Regions from separate parts of the Stenotrophomonas sp. 99219_Sma genome, predicted to be linked through region 2. Evidence: predicted binding sites of a transcription regulator. Region 2 holds the regulator's gene; each other region holds the start of a gene.
What was found. The regulator FliA, encoded in region 2, starts transcription of late flagellar genes. The targets are predictions, from matches to a motif close to TAAAGTTTNNCNNNCNNNGGCCGATAA.
Positions count from the first base shown of each region.

Region 1 (7,423 bases), 2.0 Mb from region 2:
GGGACCGTTCGCCCACGGCGAGATCGACAGCTGGGTGAAGTGAGGGTGTTTTTTGCAGGGCTTGCAGCCCTGCACCCTGCTCAATGCAACGGCAACAGCCAAAGCCAAAGCGGGCATTCCGTGGGATGGCGGGGCGGTGTCGGAGTGCGGGGACGCTGCAAGTACGTCCCTGTAAGCTTGGCAGCCGCATCCATGCGGCTGACACCCCGCACTCCGACACCGCCCCGCCTCTGACAGATCTTCGCGGCTGTTGGTAGGTGTCGACCTTGGTCGACACATCTGTCAGATATCGATATTCAGAACGGAATCAGACCCCGTGCCGACCAACGGTCGGCACCTACCAAAGCAGAACGCCGTTCCGACAGATCGCAGGAAACTGTCGAAGGCGGGGTGGGTCCGGTTGAGGGGGCGTGAGCCGCATGGATGCGGCGACCGAGCTTACATGGACGTACTTGCAGCGTCCCCCTCAACCGGACCCACCCCGCCAACCCACGGAAAGCCAGCTTTTGACGTTGACGTTGCTCCGGCTTGTAGCGGGTGCAGGGCTGCAAAGCCCTGCAACAGAACCCTCCTTGACCGTAGCCCGTCCGCCACGGAGAATTCCGCGGATAATTCTCATTTGCTGTTGCGCAGGATGCGGGCGGCAGCCTTCCAGGCCCTCCTCCTTCGATGTTCAAGAACGTCCTGTTCCAACTGCACTGGCTGCTGGGCATCACCGCCGGTGCCGTGCTGGCCGTGATGGGCCTCAGCGGCGCCGTGCTGTCCTTCGAGGATGAACTGCTGCGGGCGGCCAATCCCGGCTTCGCCGAGATCGCCGAGCACCATGCCGACGGCCAGCTTCCGCTTGAACTCAGCGAACTGGTGCCGCTGCTGCAGACCGGCAGTGATCGCCCCCTGCAACGCCTGCGCGTGGATGCCACCGGGCAACGGCCCTCGGTGGCGCGCTTCGCCGGTGGCAAGGAACACTGGGTCTACTTCGATCCGTACACCGGCGAGCGCTTCAGCGCCCTGCGCGGGCAGGCGTTCTTCGATTTCGTCGAGGATCTGCATCGCCACCTCGCCGCCGGCGAGCGCGGCAAATGGATCACCGGCAGTTGTGCCATCGCGCTGCTGTTCTTCACCCTGTCCGGGCTCTACCTGCGCTGGCCGCGGCGCTGGTGGCACTGGCGCAGCTGGCTGGCGGTGGAATGGAAACGCAGCGGCCGTGGCTTCCTGTGGAGCCTGCACTCGGTGGTCGGCACCTGGGTGCTGCTGATCTACCTGATGAGTGCGCTGACCGGCCTCTGGTGGTCGTTCGACTGGTATCGCAGTGCCGCCAACACCCTGCTGGGCGTCGCACCGGCCGCCAAGCACAAGGTCGCCACCGGTGCCGCCCTGAACCTGGAACGCATCGAAGCCACGCTGTACGCACTGCCCGGCGTGCGCACCGGCTACATCGACCTGCGCCTGCCGGAGAAGCCGGGGCAGGCACTGAACGTGCGGGTGATGGCCGGTGATCCGTCGCAGCGCGGCGGCCAGCATGACCGCGCGCATGATCTGCTGCAGCTGGACCCAGGCACGGGGGCCACGCTCGATGCCCGCCCCTATGCGCGCCAGGGCGCCGGCGCGCAGCTGGCCACCAGCGTGTTCGCGCTGCACTCGGGCAGTTACTTCGGCGTGCCCGGGCGTGTCGTGGTGATGCTCAGCAGCCTGGGCATGAGCCTGTTCTTCATCACCGGCTGGATGCTCTACCTGGACCGCCGCCGCAGCCAGCGCGCCGCGCGTGACCTGCGCCAGTCGCTGCCAGCAACGCCTGCCGATGGCGGTGGTACGCCGTGGCTGGTGGTGCATGCCAGCCAGAGTGGACTGGGAGAACAACTGGCATGGCGCGCCGCCGCGCAGCTGCAGGCGTCCGGTCATGCGGTGCAGGTGCTGCCACTGGCCCGCGTCGATGCCGCGCAGCTGGCACGCACCGCGCAGGTGCTGTGGGTACTGAGCACCTTCGGCGACGGCGAGCCACCGGATGCGGCGCGAGGCGCTGCACGACGGCTGATGGCACAGACACTCGACCTGTCAGGCCTGCAGTTTGGACTGCTGGCGCTGGGTGACCGACAGTACCCGCACTACTGCGGCTTCGGTCGCCAGGTTGATGGCTGGCTGCTCGGCAACGGCGCGCGCCCGTTGTTCGACCGCATCGAAGTCGATGCCGCCTCGGTAGCGGCCTTGCGCCAATGGCAGCTGCAGCTGGGCGCGCTGACCGGCATCGTCACCGATGACAGCGTACTGCCAGCGGCCACGCAGATGCATGAGTGGCGGCTGCTCGGCCGCGACCGGCTCAATCCGGGCAGCATCGGTGGTGCCATCTGGCGCATCCGTCTTGCGCCACCGGCCGACGTGCAGTGGCAGGCGGGCGACATCCTGCATATCGCGCCCCGGCACAACGCACGGCACGCCAGCGCCGTGTTGAAGGCACAGGGGTTGGATCCGCTGCAGCCGCTGCTGGTGGACGGCCACCCACGCACCCTGCTGGCGCTGGCAAGTGAACGCGAGCTGCCCGAGGCCGACGCCGCGCTGGCGGTGCAGGATGCCTGCCTGTGGCTGTCCGGATTGCCAACGCTGCCCGGACGCGAATACTCCATCGCCTCCTCCACGAGTGATGAAGTGGTGGAACTGGTGGTGCGCCTGGTGCATGACCTGTCGGGTCGAGCCGGGCTGGGCTCGGGCTGGCTGGCGCTGCATGCCCCGGTCGGTGCCAGCATCGTGGCCCGTGTGCATCGCAACCCCGGTTTCCATCGCATTGGCGGTGTGCCGATGGTGCTGATCGGCAATGGCACCGGCATCGCGGGTCTGCGCAGCTTGTTGCGCGAAGCTGCCCATGCAGGCGAGCACGGGCACTGGCTGCTGTTCGGTGAGCGCCAGCGCGCGCACGACTTCCTGTTCGCCGACGAGATCCAAGCGTGGCAGGCCGATGGCCATCTCGCGCGGGTGGACCTGGCGTTCTCGCGCGATGGCGAAGGTGGTTACGTGCAGGATTGTCTGCATGCCGCCACCGATGCGCTGCGCGAATGGATGCAGCGTGGCGCGGTGATTCATGTCTGCGGCTCGCTGCAGGGCATGGCCGAAGGCGTGGACCAGGTGCTGCGCGAAGCGCTGGGTGATGAAGAAGTGGAAACGCTGCTGGAGACCGGGCGCTACCGTCGCGACGTGTATTGAGCCACAAGGGTAGTACCGGCCGCCGGCGCGTGCCGGCCGGCGGCCGGCACTACCGGAGCACGATCAGGCCGCAGCGCGCGCCTGTGGCATCGACTGCAACTGGAACGCGCCCACCGCTTCGGTCAGCGCGTGTACCTGCGCCTGCATCTGCGCGGTGGAGGCACCAGCCTCTTCCACCAGGCTGGCGTTGCGCTGGGTGCTGGCTTCCATCTGCACGATGGTCTGCTTCACCTGCGCGATGCCGGCATGCTGGTCCTGCGATGCACTGCGGATACCGGCCAGCAGCTCGGCCAGCTGCTGCACGCTGCCAACGATCTCGCCCATCGTGATGCCCGCCTGCTCGGCCTGCTGGTTGCCCTGGCCAACACGCGCCACCGAATCCTCGATCAGTCCTTTGATCTGCTTGGCCGCTTCGGCACTGCGCTGGGCCAGCAGGCGCACTTCCGCAGCCACCACGGCGAAGCTGCGGCCCTGCTCACCTGCGCGCGCGGCTTCCACCGCGGCATTCAGCGCGAGGATGTTGGTCTGGAAAGCGATGCCATCGATCAGCTGGGTGATGTCGCCGATCCGCCGCGAGGCCTCGCTGATGCCATGCATGGTCGCGACCACCTGGCCGACGGCCTCGCCACCGCGCTGGGCCACCGCCGCCGCCCCCTGCACCAAGGCATCGGCGCGGCCCGCGGCATCGGCATTGCGGCCAACGGTGTCGGTCAACTCGTGCATCGACGCTGCCGTCTCTTCCAGGTTGGCCGCCTGCTGTTCGGTACGCTGCGACAGATCATGGTGCCCGGCAACGATCTCACCAACGCCGGTGTCGAGGCTGGACGTCGCCTGCTGGATGCGGGTGACGATGCGGCCCAGTTGCGCGACCGTGGCGTTGGCATCGTCGCGCATGCGTGCGAACACGCCCTGCAGCTCACCTTCCATGCGCACGCTGAGGTCACCACGGGCCAGCGCCGCCAGAAGCGCCTGCAGATCGCCGAGGTTGGTCTCGAAGGTCGCCAGCAGGCGGTTGATGCTGGTCGACAACGTGCGCACGAAGCCCTGTTTTCCCTCCAGCGCGATGCGGCCGTGCAGGTCGCCATGTGCGGCGGCGTCGACCAGTGCTGCCACTTCGGTTTCCAGCAGCGTTTCCAGCGCGCGGCTGCGCCACTCCACTGCCACGCCGAGGAAATGCCCCTCGTCGACAATGGGATTGGCGATCAGCTGATAGCGGACACCGCAATGGCCGATCTCGCGTTCTTCGCGTTGTCGCACGCCAGCCAGGCTGGCCAGCGCCGGATGCAGGCGTACCGCATCGCTCCCCACCAGATCTTCAACCTGGAGTTCAAGCTGCTCCAGCAGCGCCGGATTGGCGTACGCCACCAGGCCTTCGGCATCGACCACCATCAGCCCGGTCTGCGCACTGTCCAGCGCCTGGCGCACCCGGGTGTTGCCGCGCGCCACAGCACGTTCGGTCTCGATGCGCGCGCGCAGGCGCTGCTGCATGTCGACCAGGCGCTGGGCAAGCTGGCCGATCTCATCGTTGGCGTTGTAGACGCGCAGGGTGGTGTCGAGGCGGTCGTCGGCGATATCGCTGGCGAAACGCAGGGTGTCCTGGATCGGCTGGCGCACCGCACGCAGCACCAGCACCAGGCTGGTGATCAGCACGCCGGCCACCAGCAGCAGGGTGAGTGCGAACAGCACGCTCATCGTCCGCGCACCGGCCTGCTGGCGCGCCTGAGCCCTGGCCAGCGCTGCCACCTGTGCCTGCTGGAAAGCGGCAAGCGCCGGCGCTACGCCCGCGGCGGTATCCAGCAGCGACTGCGCTTCCACATCCAGGCCGACGCGGGCAGCGGTATACCCCAGCAGTGCGCCCTGATAGCCCTCCATCCCGCTGCGCAGGGCGTCCTGCGCATCCGCAGGCAGGCCCGCCAGCGCGAGGTCGAACGGCAGCTTTTCCTCGCTGGCGCGGTCGGCGTGAGTGGAATCACCGTCGAGCAGCAGCAGTGCCTCCTGCCTACGCATCTTCTGCAGGGACAGCGCCAGCGACGGCCGCTGCAGCGCATCCACCTGCACCTGCAGGGTGTCGGCGGCCTGCTGCAGCTGTGCGGCAAGACCGGCATCACCGCGGCCCATTTCATCGACACGTTCAAACAGGGCGGCGACACCCTGCGAGAACGCGTCGGCCGATTCGGTCAGCACCTGCAGCGCCTTGCGCCGGCCGGCGTCCATCGGCATCGCGCGAAGCGCCTGCAGGTCAGCCTGCAGGGCCTTCTGTGTTGCCAGCAACTGGCTGCGGTCAGCATCATCGAAACTGCGTGCATACTGGGTCTGCAGGCGGCGCGCTTCGGCCACCCGCGTGGACAGGCTGGCAGCCAGATCGCTGCCGCGCTGGTAGCTGGCCTGGCTGCGCGCGGCCAGGGCGTTGGCATGGCCAGTCCAGGCGTAGACAGCGGCGATCGCCACCAGCCCCAGGCCACAGACCCACAGGGTCGCCTTGAGCTTGTTGGCCACGCTGAGCCGGTGTGGTTGCAGCCACAGCAGCAGGCCGGGGGACGCCGAGCGCAACGTGGCAAGACGCGTGCGCAGGGACCGGAGGTGGGGGACAACGGCCGACATGACAGACTCCAGGCGGAAGGACGCACCTGTATCGGCCGGATTCAGGTCAACTTTAGGCCTTTTTTCGTCTGCGTCCCCCGTCACTGGCGGACGCGGTCTTTGTACCGGGTGCAGGCGACGGGGGCATGACACGGCCGCCGTGCTTGACCTCAACCCCGGTTGGGGGAGCACAGTGGACCTCCCTTCCCCGCCCGGTGCCCCCATGACGAGGCTCGATGTCCCCCGCTACCTGCAGCGCCTGCAGCTGGATGCGCCGCCACCACGGACCCTGGCCGGCCTGACCCTGCTACAGCAGCGCCACAACGCACTGCTGCCCTTCGAAACCCTCAGCTGCCTGCTGCGCGATGCGGTGCCGATCGACCTGGACAGCGTGCAGCGCAAGCTGATTGACGAGCGCCGCGGTGGCTACTGCTTCGAACTCAATGGTGGGTTGCTGGCGCTGCTGCAGGCCTTGGGCTTCGATGCCCAGCCATTGAGCGCGCGCGTACTGCTGGCCGCCCAGGACGACGAACTGACCGCGCGTACCCATCTGCTGCTGCGCGTGCAGGTGGACGGCGATGACTGGCTGGTGGATGCCGGTTTTGGCAGCCTGACCCCGACCGTACCGCTGCGCCTGCATGACCCGCAGCCGCAGGCCACCCCGCACGAACGCTATCTGTTGCAGCGGTTGGAAGACGGCGGTGATTTCATGCTGTCGGCCGAATCCAGCGACGGCTGGCGGGTGATGTACCGCTTCGATCTGCAGGCGCCGGCGCCGATCGACAACGTGGTGGGCAACTGGTACGTATGTACCCATCCCGATTCCAGTTTCCCCGGCCAGTTGCGCGCGTCGCTGACCGGGCCGGACTGGCGCCGCACCATCGGCAGCGGCAACTACACCGAGTACCGCCCCGGACAGGCACCGGACAAGCGCCCGCTGCATGATGTGGGTGATGTGCGCGACGTGCTGGAGCAGCGCTTCGGCATCCAGCTTCCGGACGACCCGCGGCTGGACCCGGCCATCAATGACTGGCTGCAGCGCTCGCGCGCCGCGACGCTGTAGAGTCGAGCTTGCTCGACTGATGCATCTACGGCGACGTCAAAATCAGTCGAGCAAGCTCGACTCTACAGATGCGCGCACCGCAGCGTTGACGTTACGGCGCTGTGCGCGCCTGCAATGCGATACGGTTGCCTTCGCTGTCGCGGATCTCGGCCACGCGCCAGTCGCCGGCATCGGCCGGGCCGAAGCGCAGCTCGGCTCCGGCCTGCAGCGCACGGTCGAGGCTGGCATCCAGGTCATCGACGCCGATGTAGATGCGCGCGCCCTGCTCGGAAGGCAGATAGTCCGCGCCGTGCACCAGCGCAATGCTGGCACCGGCGGCCTCATCGGAAAACGGCAGATAGGCCATCCGGCAGTCGTGCAGCACGATGGGTTCGTCCACCGCAACCTGCAGCCATCGCTGGTAGAACGTGATGGCCCGGTCCAGGTCACTGGCCGGGATTTCCACATGCAGGATCGGGTTCACAGACACTCCTTGCCACCTCCACTCAGATGATGCGCAGGGTAATCGCCTTCAGGACCGCGCGGGTACGGTCGCGGGTGCCGAGCTTGTCGAGGATGGCGGACACGTAGTTCTTCACCGTGCCCTCG
Region 1 covers NZ_CM151117.1:4,145,820-4,153,242, forward strand. Annotated here, with positions in the region: gene ACZK13_RS18880 (TlpA family protein disulfide reductase) at 1-43, shown strand, start outside; gene ACZK13_RS18885 (PepSY domain-containing protein) at 670-3,192, shown strand; gene ACZK13_RS18890 (methyl-accepting chemotaxis protein) at 3,256-5,793, opposite strand; gene ACZK13_RS18895 (arylamine N-acetyltransferase family protein) at 5,996-6,835, shown strand; gene ACZK13_RS18900 (VOC family protein) at 6,927-7,298, opposite strand; gene ACZK13_RS18905 (response regulator transcription factor) at 7,321-7,423, opposite strand, start outside.
Region 1: a site for FliA is predicted at 5,822-5,848, ahead of ACZK13_RS18890 (methyl-accepting chemotaxis protein). Genes of this name have one in related genera too.

Region 2 (7,423 bases):
CCAGGCCATGGATGCTGCTGGCATGGCACAGGCTGGAAAGATCGGCGGGCGGGGCGCCGAACAGCTCCAGCACGCCAGCCGGCGGCGGGTCTACCGGTACGCCGAACGCGCGGCTGAGCGAGGCATGCGGATCGAGGTCGATCAGCAGCACGCGATGGCCAAGTGCGGCCAGTCCGCGGCCGAGGGCGAGGGTGGTGGTGGTCTTGCCGACTCCGCCCTTCTGGTTGGCGACTGCCCAGATGCGCATCGGATTACTCCTTCATTGCCGGGGGAACGGCGGCGCCGACGCGGCTGCCAGCCGGCACCGGCGGCAACTTCACCGGTGCGATGGGGGAGGTGGGGGCGGTAGCCGGAGTTGCCGCGGCTTGTTCGGTATCGGTGTTCCGGGTGGCGCCGGTGGCTGCGTTCAGGCGCTGGCCGAGTGGGTCCACCGAGTGCGAGGTGTCGGCCAGGATGATGACCATCACCCGGCGGTTGCGGTTGCGGCCCTGCGCGCTGTCGTTCTCTTCGCGCGGGCGGAACTGGCCGTAGCCGACCATCGCCAGCCGCGACGGCTGCACGCCCTGGTCGGCGAACAGGTGCACCACGCTGGCCGCGCGCCCGGCCGACAGTTCCCAGTTCGACGGGAAGGTGGCGGTGGCGATCGGTACGTTGTCGGTGTGGCCTTCCACGCGCACGCTGTTGGGTACGTCGCGCAGGACCTCGGCCAGGCTGGCCAGGGTCTGCCGCGCATGCACGTCCAGCGCCGCCGAGCCGGTGGGGAACAGGATGTCGCTGTTGATCTCGACTTCGATCCACAGCTCGGTGCGGCGCACGCTGATCATGCCGCGGTCGATCAGCGGCGCCAGTGCGGCGGTCAGGCGGTCCGCGATGCTGTTGAGCTGGCGCTCGGCGCGCGCGATCTGCTCCTGGTTGTGCACCGAAACAGGCATACGCATCTGCGAGGCCATCGACGGCAGCAGGGTCGGGTCGTGCGACGGCGCAGGCGCCGAGGGCCCGATCTTGGTGCCGGACTTGATCACCGAGGGGCTGTCCCAGCCGCCACCCTGCACCTGCTTGTTGCCGACCTGTACCGGATTGATCGTGCGCGGCGCGCCCCCGAAGGCATCGGTCAGCGCGTCGGCCATGATCCGGTACTTGCCTTCGTTCACCGAGGAAATCGCGTACATGACCACGAAGAAGGCGAGCAGCAGCGTCATCAGGTCGGCATAGGGGATCGCCCATGCTTCGTGGTTGGCGTGCTCTTCGTGGTGCTTGCGGCGGGCCATGTCAGTGCAGGAAGCCGGAGAGGTTGGTTTCAATGTTGCGCGGGTTCTCGCCCTGGGCGATCGAGATCAGGCCTTCAATGACCATTTCGCGGTCGCGGGTGTTGTGCGAGATCACACTCTTGAGCTTGGCGGCCACCGGCAGGAACAGCAGGTTGGCCGAGGCGATACCGTAGATGGTGGCGGTGAACGCTGCGGCGATGCCGTGGCCGAGCTTGCTCGGGTCGGCCAGGTTCTTCATCACCGCGATCAGGCCAAGCACGGCACCAATGATGCCCAGCGTCGGTGCATAGATGCCCATCGCTTCGAAGACCTTGGCACCGGCCTGGTCCTGGTGTTCCTGGCTGCCCAGTTCGATTTCCAGCATGTGCCGCATCGATTCGGGTTCGACGCCGTCCACCAGCAGCTGCAGGCCCTTGCGCAGGAACGGGTCCTGCTGTGCTTCCACCTGCGATTCCAGGCCCAGCAGGCCCTGGCGGCGGGCGATGTTGCTCCACTCGACGATCTGCTGGATCAGTTCGCGGCGATCGCTGTGCGGCGGGCGCACGACCCAGCGCACGATCTTGAAGGCATGCTTGAACACCGCCGGCGAGGTGTGCAGCAGGATCGCGGCGACGGTGCCGATGATGACGATCACGAACGCCGCAGGCGACCACAACGACGCCAGGCCGGCGCCCTTGAGGATGCTGCCGCCGACCAGCGAGGCCAGGGCGAGAAAGAGTCCAATGAGGCTGAGTCTATCCATGGTTCCGGTATCGGCGTGTATGAATGGGACTTGAGACACCGGTAGATCGCGTACAGACGGTGGTCACAGTTTTCGGGGCGCCGGGCATGGCCCGGTGGGGTTCATCGCAGCCCGTCCACGTCCAGGATCAGCGCCATGCGACCATCGCCGATCAAGGTTGCACCGGCATAACCGCGCAGGCCGCGCAGCGCTTTCGGCAGCGGCTTGATGACCACTTCCTCACGCCCGCGTACCTGGTCCACGACCAGCCCGAAGCGCGCTTCGCCAGCCTGCAGCACCACGATGGTCAGCAGCGGCGAGGCTGCCGGCGTCACATCCAGCCACTGGCGCAGATCGACCAGCGGCAGCGTGTGCGAGCGGCGGTCGAGCACGGCACGGCCATCGAACCAGCCCAGCGAGGTGCGCGGCGCGTGCAGCACTTCCATCACGCGGGCCAGCGGCAGCGCATAGACGTCCTCGCCGGCCTGCACCAGCAGGGTCGGCAGGATCGCCAGGGTCAGCGGCACGCGGATCAGGAAGCGGCTGCCACGGCCCAGCTCCGACTGGATCTGGATCTGGCCGCTCAGTTCGCGGATGCGTGACTGCACCACGTCCATGCCGACGCCACGACCGGAGATGTCGGTGACCTGCTGCTTGGTCGAGAAGCCGGGCAGGAACACCAGGTGCAGGCACTCCTCGCTGCTCAGGCGCGCGGCGGCTTCCGGATCGATCAGGCCCTTCTCGCGCGCCTTGGCACGCAGCTTTTCCGGGTCGATGCCGGCGCCATCGTCCTGCACCTCGATGCTGACGTAGTCGCCTTCCTGCTGTGCGGACAGGCGCACATGGCCCATCCGTGGCTTGCCCTGTGCCTCGCGCAGGTCGGGCATTTCCACGCCATGGTCGATGGCGTTGCGGACCAGGTGCACCAGCGGGTCGGCCAGCGCTTCCACCAAGTTGCGGTCGAGCTCGGTCTCGGCGCCGATCAGTTCCAGGTCCACTTCCTTCTTCAGCGAGCGGGCGACGTCGCGGGCAACCTTGGGGAAGCGCGAGAACACCTTGCCCACCGGCTGCATGCGGGTGCGCATCACTGCCGACTGCAGGCGGGCGGTGGCGATATCCAGAGTGGACACGGCCCGGTCCAGCTCTTCATCGCGCAGGCGTGCACGCAGGGTCTTGAGCCGATTGCGTGACAGCACCAGTTCGCCGATCAGGTTGACGATCGCGTCCAGGCGCTTGGTGTCCACGCGCACGGTATGTTCGGCCTCGGCCAGCGGCTTGGCGGCCGGCTTCGCCACCGGTGCCGGTGCGGCGACCGGGCGCGGCGCTGCGATCGGTGCCGGTGCCACCACGGCCGCAGGCTTGGTGCCCGGTGCCGCGCCACCGTGCAGCTGGTCGAGCAGGGCTTCGAACTCGTCTTCGCTGATCAGTCCGTCGTCGGCCTTCTTCGCTGGCGCGACCGCGGTCGGCGCGTTGCCACCATGCAGCTGGTCGAGCAGAGCCTCGAATTCGTCGTCGGTGATCAGGTCGCTGCCACCCGCGGTGGGTGCTGCGGCGGCGGCGGGTGCAGCCACGGCACCGCTGTGCACGTCGAACTGTGCGATCAGGTCCGGCGGCGCATAGCCCGGCTCGGTGCCGGAGGAAACCGCGTCCAGCATCGATTGCAGGTAGTCCAGCGATTGCTGGGCCGCGTCGAAGTGGTGGGCCTGCAGCACGGCCTGGCCGGCACGTGCGGCGCCCAGCGCCTCTTCAGCGGCATGGCACAGCTCGACCATGGCGGTGACGCCGAGGAAGCCGGCGCCGCCCTTGAGCGTGTGGTAGCCGCGGAACACCGCGTTGAGCTGGTCGCTGTCCTGCGGTGCCTGCTCCAGCGACACCAGCTGTTCGCCGAGGCGATCCAGGATTTCCTGCGCCTCGATGATGAAATCGGCAGTGATGTCGTCGGATACCGCGCTCATGCTTACAGCCCCAGATCCGACAACAGGTCGTCGGCGTCGTTCTGCGAGACCGCGTGGCGGTCCAGTCCCTTCAGTGCCGGCCCGGCCAGTTCCGGGTCGGTGCGATGCTGTTCCGGCGGCAGGCCGAGCGCGCCGAAGCCTTCGTGCACGCGGCGGACGATGCCGACCACGCGACGGATGATCTGCCCGGTCAGGTCCTGGTAGCTCTGGGTCAGGGCGATCTCGGTCAGGTTGTGGCGGATGCGCTCGAGCTGCGCGTCCTGGCCCGGCTGCAGGCCTTCGGCGCGCAGCTGTTCGGTCAGGCTGCGGCATTCCTCGGCCAGGTCCAGGGTGCGGTGCGTGGCCTGTTCGGTCATCGCCACCACGTGGTCCAGTCGCGCGCAGGCGTCGTCCAGTTCGCCGGCTTCGCTCGGCACGGTCGGCAGTTCGCCCAGCGCCTGTCCCAGCTCGCGGGCCAGCCGCGAGAGGCCGCTCATCATCGGCTGCGTGCGCAGCGCGACCAGCCCGTCGATGCGCTGCCGCCAGGCGGCCTCGTCACCGGACTCGAGTGCGTCCAGGGCTTCCTGCAGGCGCAGGGCGAGGGCGTTCTTGTCGACCGTGGTATCCATCAGGCGCTGGCCGCCAGGCGTTCGAAGATCTTGCCGAGCTTCTCTTCCAGCGTCTGCGCGGTGAACGGCTTGATGATGTAGCCGTTCACGCCGCTCTGGGCGGCTTCGATGATCTGCTCGCGCTTGGCTTCTGCCGTGACCATCAGCACCGGCAGGGTCTTCAGCTTGGCATCGGCACGGATGGCCTTGAGCAGCTCGATGCCGGTCATTACCGGCATGTTCCAGTCGGTGACCACGAAATCGAACGGCTGGCTCTGCAGCAGCGACAGCGCGGCATGCCCGTCCTCGGCTTCGGCGGTATTGGTGAAGCCCAGATCGCCCAGCAGGTTCTTGACGATTCGACGCATGGTCGAGAAGTCGTCGACGATCAGGATGCGCATGTTCTTGTTCAAAGCAGAATTCCTTTGTTGTTCATTCCGGACGGCCGGGGGCAGCCGCCTCGGGGATGTTCATTCTTCGAGGCCTGCGTCGGCAGCCTCGAACAGCTTCAGCCGGCCGCGCAGGCGCAGTACCGCCTGGCCGTGGATCTGGCAGACCCGCGACTCGCTCACGCCGAGCACCGCGCCGATCTCCTTCAGGTTCAGTTCCTGCTCGTAGTACAGCGAGAGCACCAGTTGTTCGCGCTCGGGCAGGTGGCCGATGGCCTTGCCCAGCTCGCGACCGAACTCACCGCGCTCCAGTACCTGCTGCGGGGTCGGCCCGCCCTGGGCGACGGTGTCCAGCTCGCCCTGGTCCTCGATGCGCGATTCCAGGCTCAGCACCTGGCCACGTGCAGCGTCTTCCATCAGCCGCAGGTACTCAGGCAGCGGCATCTCCATCGCGGCGGCCACTTCAGTGGCGCTGGCGGCACGGCCACTGCTCTGTTCCAGGCGGCGGATGGTGGCGGCGGCATCACGTGCACGGCGGTGCACCGAGCGCGGGACCCAGTCACCACGGCGGATCTCGTCGATCATCGAACCACGGATGCGGATCGAGGCGTAGGTCTCGAAAGAAGCACCCTGGTCGGCGTCATAGCTGCGCGAGGCTTCGATCAGTCCCATCATGCCGGCCTGGATCAGGTCGTCGACCTCGACGCTGGCCGGCAGGCGCGCGGCCAGGTGGTGGGCGATGCGCCGCACCAGGTCCGAATGCTGGGCGATGACTTCGTTTGCCGCCGAGCGCTGCACTTCCCTGTACTGGGCTGCGCCTTTCATGCCGTCACCCCACGCTGCTTGAGGATGCGTTCGAGGAAGAACTCGACGCCGCCACGCGGTTCGGTCGGCGCCTGCCAGCGCGCGGTACGGCGCGCGATCTCGGTGATCGCCAGCGCCGCCGGGCTGGACGGATAGGCCTTCACCACCGGCTGCTGGCGCTGCACCGACAGGCGCAGCCAGTCATCCTGCGGCACGCAGCCCAGGTAGTTCAGCGAGACATCGGCAAGGAACTTCTCACAGACGCGGGTCAGCTTTTCGTACAGCACGCGGCCCTCGTTCGGGTCGCGCACCATGTTGGCCACCACCTGGATGCGGTCCACGCCGCGCTCGCGCGACAGCACCTTGATCAGTGCGTAGGCGTCGGTGATCGAGGCCGGCTCGTCACAGACCACCACCACGGTGTCCTGTGCGGCCTGGCAGAAGGTCAGCACGCCATCGGTGATGCCCGCGGCAGTGTCCACCACCATGATGTCCAGCTCGCGCTCCAGTTCGGAGAACACGTTGACCAGGCCAACGTGCTCGGCCGGGGCCAGCTCGGCCATGTGGCGGCGGCCGGATGCGGCCGGGACCACCAGCACGCCGTTCGGGCCTTCGACGATGACGTCATCCAGCGTGCAGCGGCCGGCGACCAGGTCGGCCAGCGTAAAGGTGGGGTTCAGGCCCAGGATCACGTCGATGTTGGCCAGGCCGAGGTCGGCGTCCAGCAGCAGCGTGCGCTTGCCCATTCCAGCCAGGGCCACGGCCAGGTTGGCCGACACATTCGTCTTGCCCACGCCGCCCTTGCCGCCAGTGACCGCAATGGTGCGCACAGGGCCGAGCGGCTCGCTGCGGGTGGCCGACAGCGGGAAGGTCTTGGTCAGCTTGGCGTACTCACGCGACGGCATGGTTCAACTCCGGGTTGCAGGGCATATCGGCCGCGCGGCGCAAATCTTCAAGGCGAAGTACAAGATTGGCTGCACTGGCCCGGTGCAGGTCCTCCGGGACGTCCTGGCCATCGGTCACCCAGGTGATCGGCAGGGCATGGTCCACGGCCACCGACAGGGCGTTGCCGAAGCGGCCGGTCTCGTCCAGCTTGCTCAGTACCAGGCCCTGCAGGTTGGCGGCGCCGAAGCGGCGGACCACCTCGTCCATGTCGCCGAAGCTGGTGTTGGCCGGCAGCACCAGCAGGGTGCGGACCTGGCGGGCGGCACGCAGCCACTGCAGCTGGGCGGCCAGGGCGCGGTCGCGCGGGCCCAGGCCGGCGGTGTCGATCAGCACCAGCTTGTAGTCCTTCAGGCGTTCCAGCAGCTGGTCCAGGTCGGTGCCGCTGTTGGCCTCGTGCACCGCGATGCCGAGCTGGCGGCCGTAGCCGTACAGCTGCTCGCGGGCACCGATGCGGGTGGTGTCGGTGGTGACCAGGGCCACGTCACGCGGCGCGTGCTTCTCGGCGAAGCGCGAGGCCAGCTTGGCGATGGTGGTGGTCTTGCCGGCGCCGGTCGGTCCGACCAGTGCGATCACACCACCTTCTTCCAGCGGGTCGACCGGGGCGATCGGCAGCTTGCGCGAAATCAGCCCCAGCATCAGGCCGCGGCCTCGATGGGCCTCGGTCTCCAGCGGGATCTGCATGGCCACGTCGCGGGCCAGGCCGGCATCGAAGCCATACTCGTCCATCAGGTCCAGCGCGGTGGCGCGCACCGGG
Region 2 covers NZ_CM151117.1:2,107,130-2,114,552, forward strand. Annotated here, with positions in the region: gene ACZK13_RS09650 (ParA family protein) at 1-247, opposite strand, end outside; gene motD (flagellar motor protein MotD) at 252-1,268, opposite strand; gene ACZK13_RS09660 (flagellar motor protein) at 1,270-2,010, opposite strand; gene ACZK13_RS09665 (chemotaxis protein CheA) at 2,112-3,944, opposite strand; gene ACZK13_RS09670 (protein phosphatase CheZ) at 3,947-4,552, opposite strand; gene cheY (chemotaxis response regulator CheY) at 4,552-4,944, opposite strand; gene ACZK13_RS09680 (RNA polymerase sigma factor FliA) at 5,002-5,745, opposite strand; gene ACZK13_RS09685 (MinD/ParA family ATP-binding protein) at 5,742-6,629, opposite strand; gene flhF (flagellar biosynthesis GTPase FlhF) at 6,616-7,423, opposite strand, start outside.

Region 3 (7,423 bases), 1.9 Mb from region 2:
TCCAAGATCAAGCTGCGTGGCATGCCGTCCAATTACACGCTGGTGCTGGTGGACGGCAAGCGCATGGGCAGCTCGGCCTCGACCAACTACCGTCCCGACCTCGGCCGCCAGGATCTGAACTGGATCTCGCCCGACCAGATCGAACGCATCGAGGTGGTGCGCGGACCAATGTCGTCGCTGTACGGCTCCGACGCCATGGGCGGCGTGATCAACATCATCACCAAGCGCATCGGTGATGACTGGAACGGCAGCGCCACCCACAGCTATACCCGCCCGGGTGATAGCAAGCGCGGTGATACCCAGCAGATCGGTGCGACGTTCTCCGGCCCGCTCGGCGACCGCTTCGGCCTGCGCATCGGTGCCAACAGCATGCGCCGCGACTCGGACCGCTCCAACGGTGGTGTCTATGGCAATGCCTACGCCGGCGAGAAGGACCGCAATGTCAACGCGCTGCTGCAGTGGAAGCTCAGCGATGCGCAGGAACTGTCGCTGGAAGCCGGCCACGGCGTGCAGCAGGCCTTCATCGACGCATCGCTGGAAAAGCAGGACGAAGGCGCCTGGGGTGCCAGCGAACTCAAGCGCAGCTCGCTGGCACTCAACCACGATGGCAAGTGGAGCTTCGGCAACTCGAAGCTCAGCGCGTACTGGACCGAGTACAAGAACGACATCGGTGCCACCGGCCGCTCCGAGACCACCGATACCATCATCGAAGGCAGCCTGACCACGCCGTTCACCCTGGGCGTTGAACACCAGTTCGCCGTCGGTGGCCAGTGGAAGCGCCAGGAACTGACCAATACCGATACCATCGGCCGCGCGCCGATCGACTATGCCGGCAATGCCGTCAGCGGCTCCAACCTGGAAGTGGATACCTGGGCACTGTTTGTCGAGGACGAACTGAAGCTGCACCGCACGCTGGCGCTGACCCTGGGCGCACGCCTGGATCATCATGAGAAGTTCGGCAGCCACGTCAGCCCCCGCGCCTACCTGGTCTGGCACCCGGCCGAACAGTGGACGATACGTGGTGGTGTTTCCAAGGGCTTCCGCGCGCCCAGCCTGACCGAGAACTCGCCCAGCGCGGCCACCCAGTCCGGCGGCCGCGGCTGCACCTCGCTGATCCCGCTGGGCTATACCCGCGGTGGCTGCTACATGGCCGGCAACCCGGACCTGGACCCTGAAACCAGCACCAACCGAGAGATCGGCATCAGCTTCGACAATGACCTGTTCGATGCCGGCCTGACCTACTTCCATACCGACTTCAAGAACAAGATCGAGTACGCGCCCCTGGGCAAGTTCAACGGCATCTGGTGGACGCGCATGAGCAACGTGCAGCGCGCGCGTACCAGCGGCATGGAAGGCAACCTGAACTTCCGCTTCGGCGAGCAGTGGCGCTGGCGCACCTCGGCCACCTGGATGAAGGAAGCCAAGAACCTGACCACCGGCAGGAACCTGATCGATACGCCGGAGTTTTCCGGCTATTCGTCGCTGGACTGGACGCCCAATACGGTGTTTTCCAGCAGCCTGTCGGCGCAGTACACCGGCAAGCAGACCGGTACCGCCACGACCTTCCTCAAGGCCTACACCCTGTATGACCTGACCGCAGCCTGGAACGTCAACGAGGTACTGACCCTGCGCGGCGGCGTCAGCAACCTGGCCGACAAGAAGCTGTATGCGGAAGGCTCCACCGACTACTTCGTGGCCGGGCGCAGCTACTTCATGAGCATGACCGCGCGGTTCTGACCGGCTGCGCGCGCCGCGATCGCGCTGGCAGCACGCCAGCGCGATCGGCGGTGTTGCGGATTACTCGCTTTCCAGCGCGGCCGCGGCCGCGTTCTGCGTAGCGGCCGTGCGTGCACGGTCCATCGCTACCGCCAGTTGCTGGCGTGCGAGCAGTTGTTGTGCCTGCACCACTTCAGGTGTCGGCAGGAGCACCGGTCCCGGTGCGTTTTCCGGTATAGCAGGTGTGGTCATGCAACCTCCATGGACATCCCGCCGCCGCCCGGGTTCAGCTGGGGCGGCAGCGGAACTGCGCACCCTATCCTAAAAACAAGGCGGATGGGTGACGGTGCGGCGCCCCGCCGCAGGCCTGCACATGCCGGGCGCGTCACATTTTTGACGGTTGAGGGTAGTTTCCTGAACCGTCGGCCTCGTATCATGTAACCGTTTTCCTACAAGGACGTAATCGTCAATGAACGCCGTCGACCTCTCCCGCTTCAGCCCGAACTGGCAGTTCCGCTTCAATTTCTTCCAGCAGCACGGCGCTCCGAAGGAGCCGCGCTTCAAGGAAGCCTGGAAGGCGCTGTCCTTCGGCGACCGCCTCAAGATCAACATCAACTTCTTCGCCTTCTTCTTCGGCTTCATCTACCTGTTCATTCTGGGCATGTGGCGCAAGGCGCTGGTGGTGATCGGCATCGGCCTCGTGCTGGGCATCGTGTCCCTGTTCCTGCCGGACATCATCGCGCGCCCGCTGTTCATCGCCATGAACTTCCTGGTTGCCGCCAGCACCAACTACAGCTACTACCTGGAGCAGGTGAAGGGCAAAGCCAGCTGGAATCCCTTCGAAGGCATGTTCTGACGCGATGCTGCCGCCGCACTCCGGCCTGGCATAGCATCAAGCAGACATGAAGACGCCCGGCCTTGGCCGGGCGTCTTCATGTGCGCGCAACAGGATCAGGCCGCGCGGCGGACCGTAGCCACCGGCTCGGCCTGCAGGCGGAAGCGCGAGACCGCCACCGCCAGCTGCTCGGCCTGTTCTTCCATCGCACGCGCGGCGGCACTGGCCTCTTCCACCAGTGCGGCGTTCTGCTGGGTGGTCTCGTCCATCTGCACCACGGTCTGGTTGACCTGCTCGATGCCCGCCGACTGCTCGCGCGAGGCTGCCGAGATCTCGGCCATGATCTCGTTCACTCGGCCGACCTGGCCGACGATTTCCTGCATGGTGCGGCCCGCGCCGTGCACCAGCTGTGCACCGGCGCCGACCTGCGCCACCGAAGCGTCGATCAGCTCCTTGATCTCCTTGGCCGCACCTGCCGAGCGCTGGGCCAGCGCGCGCACTTCGCTGGCGACCACGGCGAATCCGCGGCCCTGTTCGCCGGCACGCGCCGCTTCCACCGCCGCGTTCAATGCCAGGATGTTGGTCTGGAACGCGATGCCATCGATCACCGAAATGATCTCGGCAATGCGCTGCGAGGAGGCCTCGATCTGTTCCATGGTCTGCACTACCTGGCTGACCACCTGCCCGCCTTCGCTGGCCACGCCCGCTGCGGAGCCGGCCAGGGTGTTGGCCTGCAGCGCGTGGTCGGCATTCTGGCGCACCGTGGAGGTCAGCTCTTCCATCGAGGCCGCGGTCTCTTCCAGGTTCGCCGCCTGCTGCTCGGTGCGGCGCGACAGGTCACTGTTGCCGGCGGCAATCTCACCCGCCGCCAGGCGGATGCTGGCCGCCGACTGCTGGATCTGGCCAACGATCTGGGTCAGCTGCTGCACGGTGCTGTTGGCATCGTCGCGCATCACCGCGAACACGCCGTGGAAGTCGCCCTGCATGCGCGCGCTGAGGTCGCCTGCGGCAATCGCGCGCAGCAGCGTCGACAGCTCGGCCAGGTTGTGGTCGCTCACCTGCATCATGGTGTTGAGGGTTTCCACCATGCGGCGGAAGTCGTGGTCGAAGCGCAGCGTGTCGCCGCGCACCGCGAAATCACCGGCTGCTGCGGCAGCGGCCAGCTGCTGGATCTGATCGTTGATCGCCGCCAGGTTGCTCTTGGTGGTGGCCATTGCAGCGGTGAACACCGCCTTCTCGCCCGGCAGCGCTTCCATGTCCACGCTCAGGTCACCCACCGCATAGCGCTGCATCACGTCGACCAGGCGCTGGGTGACGGCGTTGCTGGAGGCCACCAGCTGGTTGCTGTCAGCCACCATCCGGCCGTACTCACCCGGGAACGCCGAGGCGTCCATGCGGTAGCTGATTTCACCGGCGTCATGGCGACGCGCCATTTCCGCCTGCGCCGCCATCACCGACTGCAGCTGCCCCCGCATGCCCTGCATCGCGTCCAGCAGGCGGCCCACTTCGTCGTTGCTGCGTGCCGGCAGGGTGCTGTCCAGCTTGCCCGCGGCGACGTCGCCGGCCACGCGCACGGCTTCGGCCAGTGGGCGGATCGCCAACCGGCGCAGCAGCACATAGACACCGGCACTCAGGGTCAGCGCGGCCACCACGCCAACCAGCAGGGTCAGCCACAGCAGCTGGCGCGCCTCGGCCACGATCACCGCGTGCGGCATCACCACACCCAGTGCAAAGCGCTGCGGCGCATCGCCCACACGAAGCGGCACGTATACGCGCACGTTGCCGGCGGCATCCGGAGTGAAGGCTTCGAACCGGCGGTCGGCGGCGATGTCTGCCAGCATGCTGCGGGTCAATGCGTCGCCACGTGGCTTGCCGATTTCGGCGGCATTGGCCGAGGCCAGCACTACGCCATTCGGCGAGAGCAGTTCGACGCGCCCGGCGCCCATCGGCTTCAGCGTGGCCAGGTGCTTCTGCAGCGCCGCCAGCGAGAAGTCCACAGTGAATACACCGAGGAACCGGCCGTTTTCGATGATCGGCGTGCTCAGCGTGCTCATCAGCACCTGCTGGCCACCGATGTCGTAGGCATAGGGCTCGCTTACCTTCGCCAGCTTGTCGCGGCTGGGCACCATGTACCAGTCACCGGAGCCACTGGCCGTCTCGGTGTAGTCGGTCATCGTCGACTGCTGCGGCCTGCCGTCGTGCCAGGCCCAGTAGCTCATGTAACGACCGGTGGCATCGTGCGCTTCGGTGTTGACGAACTCGGCATCCTTGCCATCGAAGGCGTCGGCCTCCCACATGGTGCTCTTGCCCAGCCACTCGGGGTGGGTGCGCAGCTGCTCGCCCAGCACGGCAGCCAGGCTGGCACGGTCCGGAACATCGCCGCGCGCGCGCTGGGCGAGCACGGCCTCGACCATGGCGTCGTTGCTGGCAAAGGCGGTGCCCAGATCGGCCGCGACCTGGCGGGCTTCGGCGGTGGCTTCGCTGGCCATGGTCTGGCGCGAGGCGTCGATCAGGCTGGCGCTGGCCTGGCGGTAGATCAGGAACGCAGTCAGGCCGAAGCACAGCAGCGCGATCGCAGCGGTGCCCAGCATCAGCTTGTGGGCGATGCTGCCCGGGCGGCGGGCAGCGGCGGAACGGGGAGAAGGCATGGAAGGATCCGCAAGGCAGTTCAGGACGACCGGCACCGCGAGGGCACCGCGCAGGTGCGCGATCCGTCGCGCAGGCCACCGGCCGCCGGGACACGCCCGGCGCTGGAAGCGCACCGGGTTAGCGGCCGCCTGCGAACGAGGTTGAGGCGGTCCATCTGCACATTCCTGAACCTGCTCAGGGTCGGGTCAGGAACCCGCCCCGCTGCCGCCCTATTCGGCCACGCGGTCCTTGATCCATTCCGCCCGCGGCAGCACCTCGATGCTGCCAACCGCGTACTGCTGCAGCACGTCGTCCGGGCCGAAGCGCGGCTGCCAGCCCAATGTGCGGCGCATCAGTGCACTGTCGTAGACGCGGTCAATGCTCAGCGGCAGCGGCCAGCCACGGCGCTCGAACTCGGCCAGCAACTGCGGGGCGCGGCGGGCCAGCACCCTGCGCGGCTGGGTCGCCAGTTCCAGGCAATCCTCGCGCAGGAACGGCGTCGGTGCGCAGGCAATGTAGCGTGCGAAGGCAGCGCCCTCATCGTGCAGCAGCGCGGCATGTGCGCTGGCCACGTCGCGCGCGTCGATACCGCGGTGCAGGCGGAACATCGCCATCCGCTCCGGTGGCTCGGGGAAACAGCGGGCCATGCGCAGCACGCGCACGCTGAAGCCCGGCGCCGCAGCGGCTTCAGCCAACGCCTCGGCCTGCAGCTTGCTGCGATGGTAGATGGTGCGTGGCAGCGGCTCGGTATCTTCATCGATCCAGCGGCAACCGCCCGCCACCACCGCATGGCCATACAACGCCGTGGTGCTGGTCAGCACGAAGCGGCGTGCACCGGCCTCGCGGGCAGCCTGCAACAGGTGTGCGGTCGCCTCCACATTGATCTGCTGGAATACCGCATCCGGCACCAGGCCGACATGGGGTGCGTGCAGGGCGGCGGTATGGATCACCGCGTCGACGCCCTGCACTGCCTGCTTCACGGCCTGACGATCGGTGACATCGGCAATGATGCGGGTGGTGGCGAATGGGCTGCGATCCAGCCCCACCACTTCATGGGCAGCGGCCAACGCGCCGAAGATGGCGCGCCCGATCCGCCCGGAACTGCCGGTCAACAGAATCTTCATTGAGTCCATTCACTCGAAGCGCCCGGGAACTACCGGGATGTTTCGATTCTAGGCACGCCGCATGTCGTCTGCGATAGGGCACGGTTGCAATTGTGCGTTCATTCTGGCGATACCGATCGGGCCAGCAGCTGGCGGGCGACGAACAGCGGATCGTCACCGCCTGCTGCGTCAGGCGTGACGCCGGTGCGTTCCCAGTTGGTTCCGGTACGGAGGTTGATCGGCTGCCGGTCGGGAATGCTGATCTGATAGCCATCCGGCAGCAGCACAGGATCATCGAACATATGTGCCGCGCCGCCACTTCGACTACCAACGACACGTGCCCGCCCCTGCGCCTGCAGCGAGTACGCGACGAATTCGGCGGCCGACCCGGTGCGGCGGTCGATCAGCACCACCAGCGGCTTCAGGTACAGCCCCAGGCTCGCCGGTGGCAACGGTACTGGACTGCGCTGGCCACGGCGTTGCAGTGACTGCACCTGGGTGATCTCCGCCGCCAGCAGGGTCCGCACCAGCAGGTCCGCACTGCCGTCATCGCCACCTCCGTTCTGGCGCAGGTCCAGCACCAGGCCATCGGTGTCGGCCAGCAGGGTGAAGGCCGCGGCCAGCTTCGGCCGGGCCAGATCGAGCGGATAGAAGGTGCTCAGGCGCAGGTAACCGATGTTGCCTTCCAGCACCCGCACCTCGCGCACGCCCGCACCATTGCTGCGCGCATCCGCGCGCCAGGCCATCAGCCAGTCGTCCTGGCCGGCGCGGGCATCCACCCGCTCGACATGGAAGTGGCCATCGAACACGTCCAGATCCTGGTTCAAGCGTGCGCTGAACGCCTTGGGGTCCGCGCAGCTGTCCACATAGCGCTGCTGGGTGGACCAGCCGCGCACGGCCTCGGCAATGTGCGCGCCTTCGGCCACGTCCAGGTACTGCGCCTGTATCGCCGTGGCCGCCGCCTGCAGCACCGCGTCCTGGGCCGGGCAGGACGCCGCCAGCAGCGCACCCAGCATCCACGAAACCGCCATGACCGCACCCCACGTTGATGATATGTAAGTGCTTATATATCATCGCCACCATGGATCTCCAACATGCCACCCTGGGAACACTGCTGCGGGCCCTGCTCGACCAGCTGGAC
Region 3 covers NZ_CM151117.1:4,049,714-4,057,136, forward strand. Annotated here, with positions in the region: gene ACZK13_RS18450 (TonB-dependent receptor domain-containing protein) at 1-1,737, shown strand, start outside; gene ACZK13_RS18455 (hypothetical protein) at 1,798-1,968, opposite strand; gene ACZK13_RS18460 (DUF2628 domain-containing protein) at 2,186-2,572, shown strand; gene ACZK13_RS18465 (methyl-accepting chemotaxis protein) at 2,668-5,199, opposite strand; gene ACZK13_RS18470 (NAD-dependent epimerase/dehydratase family protein) at 5,410-6,303, opposite strand; gene ACZK13_RS18475 (S41 family peptidase) at 6,402-7,313, opposite strand; gene ACZK13_RS18480 (MarR family winged helix-turn-helix transcriptional regulator) at 7,364-7,423, shown strand, end outside.
Region 3: a site for FliA is predicted at 5,318-5,344, ahead of ACZK13_RS18465 (methyl-accepting chemotaxis protein). Genes of this name have one in related genera too.

Region 4 (7,423 bases), 2.2 Mb from region 2:
CAGGGTCTGCACCAGTTGATGGCGCTCACCCGGCGCAAGCGTAATCTGCTCCGGGCCTGCGTTGGCCACTTCCAGGCAAACGTAATCGTGCCAGCCATCGCCGACATCGGCCATTTTCGCTGCCGCCTCCGCACCGGGATTCCAGGCCACCAGCGTCTGGCTGCCTTCGCTGCGGATCTCGATCCGCCGCTGCAGTACGGGATCACGCAGCACGTAATGGCCGCCGGCACCGGTATAGATGCGATCGCTGCGACCGGGGTCACGCGGATCGCGCAATGACCACGGTCCCTGTTGCAGGCGAAGCTGCGCATAGTCCTCGTACTTGTCCAGGTACTGCAGGCCGTCGAGGCCCTCGACCTCGACCTGGTTGGCATCGCCCACCCGGAAATAGCTGTGCAGGGCCTGGGTGAAGGTCACCGGCGAGGTTCCGGTGTTTTCGGTGACGAGCTGCTGACGCAGCTGGCGGCCGATGCGCAACTGCATCTGCAGGCGCAGGCCGGGATCGGCGCAGGGTGCAGGTGCCAACTGCAGCTCGACCTCACCGTCATCGCTCTGGCTGGCCTGCAGAAGCTCCCAACGCGCGGTGCGCACCAGGCCATGCGCGGGCACATCATTGTTCTGGCCCTGGCGGCCGAACCACGGCCAGCACACCGGGACGCCACCGCGGATGGGCGTGGGCAGCTCGGCGCGCGTGGGCGAAAGCCACAGTACATCGGGCTGCCCATCGGGAATGAACGACAGCAGCTGTCCGCCGAACACGCTGATGACCGCCGTCGCGCTGGGGGTGCGCACGTGCCAGGCCTCCAGCCCGTGATACAGGCCGCTGCTGATGTCCGGATCCGACTGCATGCGATGACGCTCCTTGAAGACCGCGGCGATGATGTCGCGGTCAGCGTGCCTGGGGCAAGGCCTTCTGCGCAGCGGGTGCGATGGCGGCCGCCTCTTCCTGCAGCGCGCGCAGGATGCGCTGGCCGGCACGCCCATCGGCATTGGCCCAGCCCAGGCGCTGCTGCTCGGACTGGATCGCGCGACGGGTGGCGGTACCGATCATGCCGTCGGCGGTACCGATGTCGTGGCCACGCGCCAGCAGCAGGGTCTGCAGCTGACGGCGTTCATCGCGGCCGATGCCGGGATCATCGGTCGGCCAGGCGGTGGCCAGCTCATTGCCGCCACGCAGCTGGTCGGCCAGCGTGGCGATCGCCAGCGCATAGCTTTCGGCGGCGTTGTAGCTGTAGATCGCGTCGTAGTTGCGGAACACCAGCAACGCCGGGCCCTTGTTGCCGGCCGGCAGCAGCAGGGCGGCGCGCGCATCCGCCGGCAGGTTGGCCGGAGCCAGCACACTGCCATCCAGCGCGGTCAGGCCCTGCGCACGCCAGTCGGCCAGGGCGCGACGCTGGGTACGTCCGGCCTGGCTGGCGTTGAAGCCAGCGGGAACAAGAACTTCCATGCCCCACGGCTCGCCACTGCGCCAGCCGGCACGCTTGAGGTAGTTGGCAGTGGAGGCCAGCGCATCGGGAATGCTGCCGACCAGATCGCGGCGGCCATCGCCATCACCGTCCACGGCGATGCGTGCGTAGGTGCTGGGCATGAACTGCGTATGCCCGAAGGCACCGGCCCAGGAACCGGTGAGGCCCTGTGCCTGCAGGTCGCCGCGGTCGATCAGCTTGAGCAGTGCCAGCAATTCACCGCGGAAGAAGGGTTGGCGACGGCCGGCGCAGGACAGCGTGGCCAGTGACTGCAGCAGGGGGCGCTTGCCGAACACGCGGCCGTAGTCGCTCTCCACGCCCCAGACCGCGACGATGGTGGCCGGATCGACGCCGTACTGCGCCGACACTCGATCGAGCAGGTCGCGATGCTGCTGCAGCATGGCGCGACCATCAGCCACGCGCTGGCGATCGACCAGCGCGGCCAGGTAGTCCCAGATCGGCGTGGTGAATTCCGGCTGCGCGTCGAGCAGGCCGAGCACGCTGGGGTCCGGGGTGAGGCCGGCGGTGATTTCGTTGAAGCGCTCGGCGCTGATGCCCTGGCTGGCGGCCGTGGCCTGCAGGCCCGAAAGGCAGCGGCTGAAGGCCAGATCGACGCTGGCATCCGGTGCTGCAGGCAGCGCGGGGGGCGAGGCGAGAGCGGCCGCCAGGCCGAGGGTGGTCAGAATGGGCATGGCGTCCTCCGTGTTGCCGTTGCACGGCCATCTTAGGGGTAGCGGTGCTGCAGAACCTGAAGGGGTACCGGCTGGCCGGCCGCCCTAGATGGCACGCAGCAGGCGCAGGCCGTAGGCGGGACTGTCGGCATTCCAGCGCTGCGTGACCTGCAGGCCCGCGTGCTGCAGCAGCGCCTCGAAGCTGTCGTCGGTGTACTTGTGGCTGTACTCCACACGGATCGGTTCGTCGGCGGCGAAGTGGAAGGTGCGGCCGTCCAGATGCATATCCTGCGCCCAGCGGCTGACCAGATCGGTTTCGATGCGCAGCCGCGCGGTGCTGTAGCAGGCACGGTGGTGGAAGCCGTCGAGGTCGAAGTCGCTGCCGATCTCGCGATTGAGCCGGGCCAGCAGGTTGAGAGTGAACGCGGCGGTGACGCCCTGCGCGTCGTTGTAGGCCGCTTCGATCAGAGCCGGGTCCTTGTGCAGATCGATGCCGACCAGGGCCAGGCCGTCGCGGCCCATCGTCTGGCGCATCGCCCGCAGCAGTGCGACCGCGTCTTCGCCTTCAAAGTTGCCCAGCGTGGAACCGGGGAAGAACAGCAGCCGTCGCGCGGGTTCGCGCTCGGGCATGGGAACGGCGACGGGGCGGGTGAAGTCGGCACAGACCGGCAGCATCTCCACCTCCGGCAACGCCGGCGCCAGATGATCGATGCTGGACAGCAGCGCGGCCCGCGAGATTTCAATCGGCGTATAGGCCACCGGGTCGTGAAGTGCGGCCAGCAGCAGCGCGGTCTTGCGTCCGCTGCCGCTGCCCAGCTCCACCACGTGCAGACGCGGGCCAACGCTGCGGGCGATGTCCGGCAGCACACGCTTAAGCAGGGCCAGCTCGGTGCGCGTGGGGTAGTACTCGGGGGTCTGCGTGATCTGCTCGAACAGTCGCGAGCCACGCGCATCGTAGAAGTACTTGGACGGCAGCTGGCGCGGCGTACGTGAGAGTCCGGCCACTACGTCGGAGAGGATCTGCTGCCGCCCGGGGGTGAGATCGGTCAATGCCTGCAGCGCGTCATGCACGGTGCTCATGTGAGGTCCCTGGCCAGGCGCAGCCCGGAGAACTGCCAGCGCGCCGGCGGCATGAAGAAGTTGCGGTAGCTGGCGCGCACATGGCCGCGGGGTGTCGCGCAGCTGCCGCCACGCAGCACCCACTGCCCGCACATGAACTTGCCGTTGTACTCACCGAGGTTGCCGGCGAAGGGACGGAAGCCCGGATAGGCGCCATACGCGCTGTGGGTCCACTCCCAGACATCGCCGAACAGCTGCCGTATTCCACTGCCCTGCGATGCCTGCGGGTGCAGCCGGTCGTCGTCAGCGAAATGGCCGCGCAGCGGCTGCGACGCAGCGGCGGCTTCCCATTCGTACTCGCTGGGCAGGCGCGCGCCGGACCAGCGGGCGCAGGCATCGGCCTCGTAGTAGCTGAGGTGGCAGACCGGCGCGTGCGGATCCAGTTCGCGCCAACCGCCCAGGGTGTACTCGCGCTGCAGGGCGTCATCCCAGTACAGCGGGTGCTGCCAGCCCTCGGCTTCGCGCAGCGCCCAGCCTTCGCTGAGCCACCAGCGCGGTTCGCGATAGCCACCGGCGTCGATGAAGGCCCGATACTCGGCATTGCTGACGGGACGCTCGGCCAATGCGTGCGCGGGGAGCAGCACGCGGTGCGCTGGCGATTCGTTGTCGTAGGCGAACGCGGCCTGCTGCGGCCATGCCGCGGCGCCGACCGTGACGATGCGCTCGGGTGATTCGATCCAGCCCTGCGCACTGGCAGCGCTGGTGGCAGGCTGCAGGTCCTCGCGGTAGGCGGGCTGCAATGGGTTGCACCAGAACGCATGCTTGATGTCGGTGAGCAGCAGTTCCTGGTGCTGCTGCTCGTGCTGCAGGCCCAGCTGCAGATGTTGCAGTGCCTGTTCATCGAGATCGCCCGCCGCCAACCGCGATTGCACCTGCGCATCGACCTGCTGGCGGTAGTCTCGCACCTGCTGCAGCGACGGGCGCGACAGCAACCCGCGCTGTGGCCGCGCATGCGCCGGGCCGATGCTCTTGTAGTAGCTGTTGAACAGGTAGTCCCAGCCCGGGTCATGCGCTGGCGCGGTGCCGAAACCCGCCAGCACGAAGCGTTCGAAGAACCAGGTGGTGTGGGCCAGGTGCCATTTGCTCGGGCTGGCGTCAGCCATGCTCTGCAGCATGGCGTCCTCGGCACTGAGCGGCGCGGCCAACTGCAGGCTGCGCGTCCGTACATGGGCGAACTGGCGGGCGAGATCGTGCTGCGGGGCAGCGACGGCGGCGGGTACGCTGTCCATGTGGGCAGCATCGGCGCTGGATGGTGAGTGCGACGTCATGGTTCGGCATCACTTCGTTCACATGGATGAGCCTGCCGCATTCAAGAAGCCACCACGAACGCCGCTAACGGCAATGCTGCGGCCGCGTCGTCACCGCGCTGGAATTCCTGCTTGCCCCTGCATCCGCTCCGCCAGCCTGCGCATTACCTGTTCGTGCTGCCTGCCGTGCTGGTTGCCGTGGTGGTGTGGACCGCATTGGATACCGCAGACGTGGCCAGCCCGGCGCAGCGCATCCTGCCCTGGCTGCTGGCCTGCCTCGGTGCCGGCCTGGCCCTGCTCTACCACCAGGTGCGCACGTTGTGCCTGCTGATGGTTGTGGCGGTGATGTTCGCGCTGCTGCACCAGGACGTCGCTGGCTACCTGCGCAATGGCCATGTCACCACGCTGACACCGCTGCGCTTCCACGCCATCTCGGCCTGGTTGCCGCTGTTGTCTGCCGGCCTTGCGTTGTGGCCGGAGCGCGGACGGCGGCGCCAGGACCTGCTGCTGCGCGGTATTGCCAGCGGCACCGCGGTGATGATCTTCCTGCTGCTAGCCACACAGCAGCCGCGCGGCATGCACGATCTGCTGTCGAACCGTCACTGGGCCTGGATTCCCGCCGACTGGAACGCGCTGGCGCAGCTGCCGGCGCTGCTGTTCCTGCTGGCGACCGCAGCGTTGGGCTGGCAGGCGTGGCGGCATCCTCGGCCACTGCACACGGCGATGCTGCTGGCCCTGCTGTGCCTGTGGTGGATGCTGCCGCGGATCTTCCTGCACCCTGTACTGCTGCCGGCGCTGAGCAGCGCCGCCCTGCTGCTGATGCTGGGCGCGATGCTGCAGGAGTCCTTCCACATGGCCTTCCGCGATGAGTTGACCGGCCTGCCGGGGCGACGGGCATTCAACGAGACCCTGCAGCGGGCACGCGGCACCTACAGCATCGCGATGGTGGACGTGGACCACTTCAAATCATTCAACGACACCCATGGCCACGACACCGGAGACGATGTACTGCGCCTGGTGGCCTCGCGGCTGGCGCGGGTGGGCGACGGTGGCCGTGCATTCCGCTATGGCGGTGAGGAGTTCGCGGTGGTGTTCCTGGACCGCTCGGCGGCGGCCTGCATGGATGCCGTGGAGGCGCTGCGGCAGAGCATCGAGGAGACCCGCATGCAGCTGCGCGACCGCAGCACCCGCAGCCGCGATGACGAAGCCGGCCGCCAGCAGCGCGGACGCGGTGGCAGCGGCCAGGTGGTACAGGTGACAGTGAGCATCGGCCTGGCCGACAGCCATGTGGATCCGCGCCCGATGGCGGTGGTCAAGGCCGCCGACCAGGCGCTGTACGTGGCCAAGGACGGGGGGCGCAACCAGGTGCACGCACATGCCGGCCAGCGCGTGCTGGCCGTGCGTGGCGGCTGAGGCTCAGACCGCGTCGAGGTAGTACCAGCGGCCGTCGATGCGCTGGAAGCGGCTGTGTTCGGTCATCTTGACCGCACTGCCGCCGCCGACGCGATAGCGCGCGGTGAAGCGGACATCGGCGCTATCGGCACCGGTGACGGTGTGCTCGTGCACGGTCAGGCCCAGCCAATGGGTACGCTGGCCGGGTGCTTCATCCAGTGACAGCTCGGCCGGACGCGTGTCCGGGTGCCAGCTCTGGCGCAGGTAGTCAGCCAGACCGCGCACGTAGGCGCTGTAACGCGAACGCATCAGGCGCTCGGCGTCGGGCGCGGCTTCACCGGTGTGGAAACGGCCGCAGCAGGCGGCATAGTCGGCGGGCAGGCCACAGGGACAGGGATCGGCGGGTTTTCGGCTCATGCCGGCATTGTCGCCGGGTTGCGCGGATTGATCCACGCGCGGCACGGGCCAGCTGAAGCAGGACAGGCGTATGCTGTCGCGCCCCCACCTTGATTGATCGCCGTGCTGGAACTGGTTCCCCCTGAGTTGTGGTGGCTGGTGGTGATCGCCTTCATCGCCGGTCTTGTGGATGCCGCCGTGGGTGGCGGTGGCCTGGTGCAGCTGCCCGGCCTGTTCACGGTGCTGCCGCAGCAGACGCCGGCGATGCTGTTCGGTACCAACAAGTTCAGTTCGATGTTCGGCACCGGTGCGGCTGCCTGGCGCTATGCGCGCAACGTGCGCTTCCCGTGGAAGCCGGTGCTGTTCGCGGCCGGCACCGCCTTCATCTTCTCCTTCGCCGGGGCCACCGCGGTGAGCCTGCTGCCCAAGGACGCGGTGCGCCCACTGGTGCTGGTGCTGCTGATCGCGATGCTGGCCTACACGTTGTGGAAAAAGGACTTCGGTGCGCTGCACCGGCCGCAGGAGATCGGCCGCCGCGAGCTGGTGATCGCGCTGGCGATCGGTGCAGCGATCGGCTTCTACGATGGCTTCTTCGGGCCGGGCACCGGCAGCTTCCTGATCTTCCTGTTCGTGCGCTTCTTCGGCCTGGATTTCCTGCGCGCGTCGGCCGCGTCGAAGGTGGTGAACCTGGCGACCAATGTGGCGGCGATCTCGTTCTTCGTGCCGACCGGCAACATCCTTTGGCTGTTCGCGCTGCCGATGGCGGCGGCCAACATCATCGGTTCGGTGGTGGGCACGCGGTTGGCGCTGAAGGGCGGCACGCCGTTCATCCGCAAGCTGTTCGTGGGGCTGGTGGTGGTGCTGATCGCGCGGATGGCGTGGGATACGTTCCGCGGAGCGTGAGTGCGGTTGCCGGCCAGCGGCCGGCACTACCGGGTCATGAACCCCGCCCATGGGTAGTGCCGGCCGCTGGCCGGCATTCCCATTCAATCGGCCGGGTCAGGCCTCCGCTTCTTCCGGTTCGTTGGCCTGCTGGCGGCTGCGCTCGGGCAGCTTCAGGCGCTTGCCTTCTTCGTCGTACTCGATCAGCAGCACGCCGGAGTCGTGGCGGCCGCTGATTTCGACGAAGCAG
Region 4 covers NZ_CM151117.1:4,571,658-4,579,080, forward strand. Annotated here, with positions in the region: gene ACZK13_RS20825 (D-hexose-6-phosphate mutarotase) at 1-849, opposite strand, end outside; gene ACZK13_RS20830 (lytic murein transglycosylase) at 890-2,158, opposite strand; gene egtD (L-histidine N(alpha)-methyltransferase) at 2,243-3,217, opposite strand; gene egtB (ergothioneine biosynthesis protein EgtB) at 3,214-4,485, opposite strand; gene ACZK13_RS20845 (GGDEF domain-containing protein) at 4,636-5,916, shown strand; gene ACZK13_RS20850 (YchJ family protein) at 5,920-6,312, opposite strand; gene ACZK13_RS20855 (sulfite exporter TauE/SafE family protein) at 6,415-7,194, shown strand; gene ACZK13_RS20860 (ATP-binding protein) at 7,291-7,423, opposite strand, start outside.
Region 4: a site for FliA is predicted at 4,566-4,592, ahead of ACZK13_RS20845 (GGDEF domain-containing protein). Genes of this name have one in related genera too.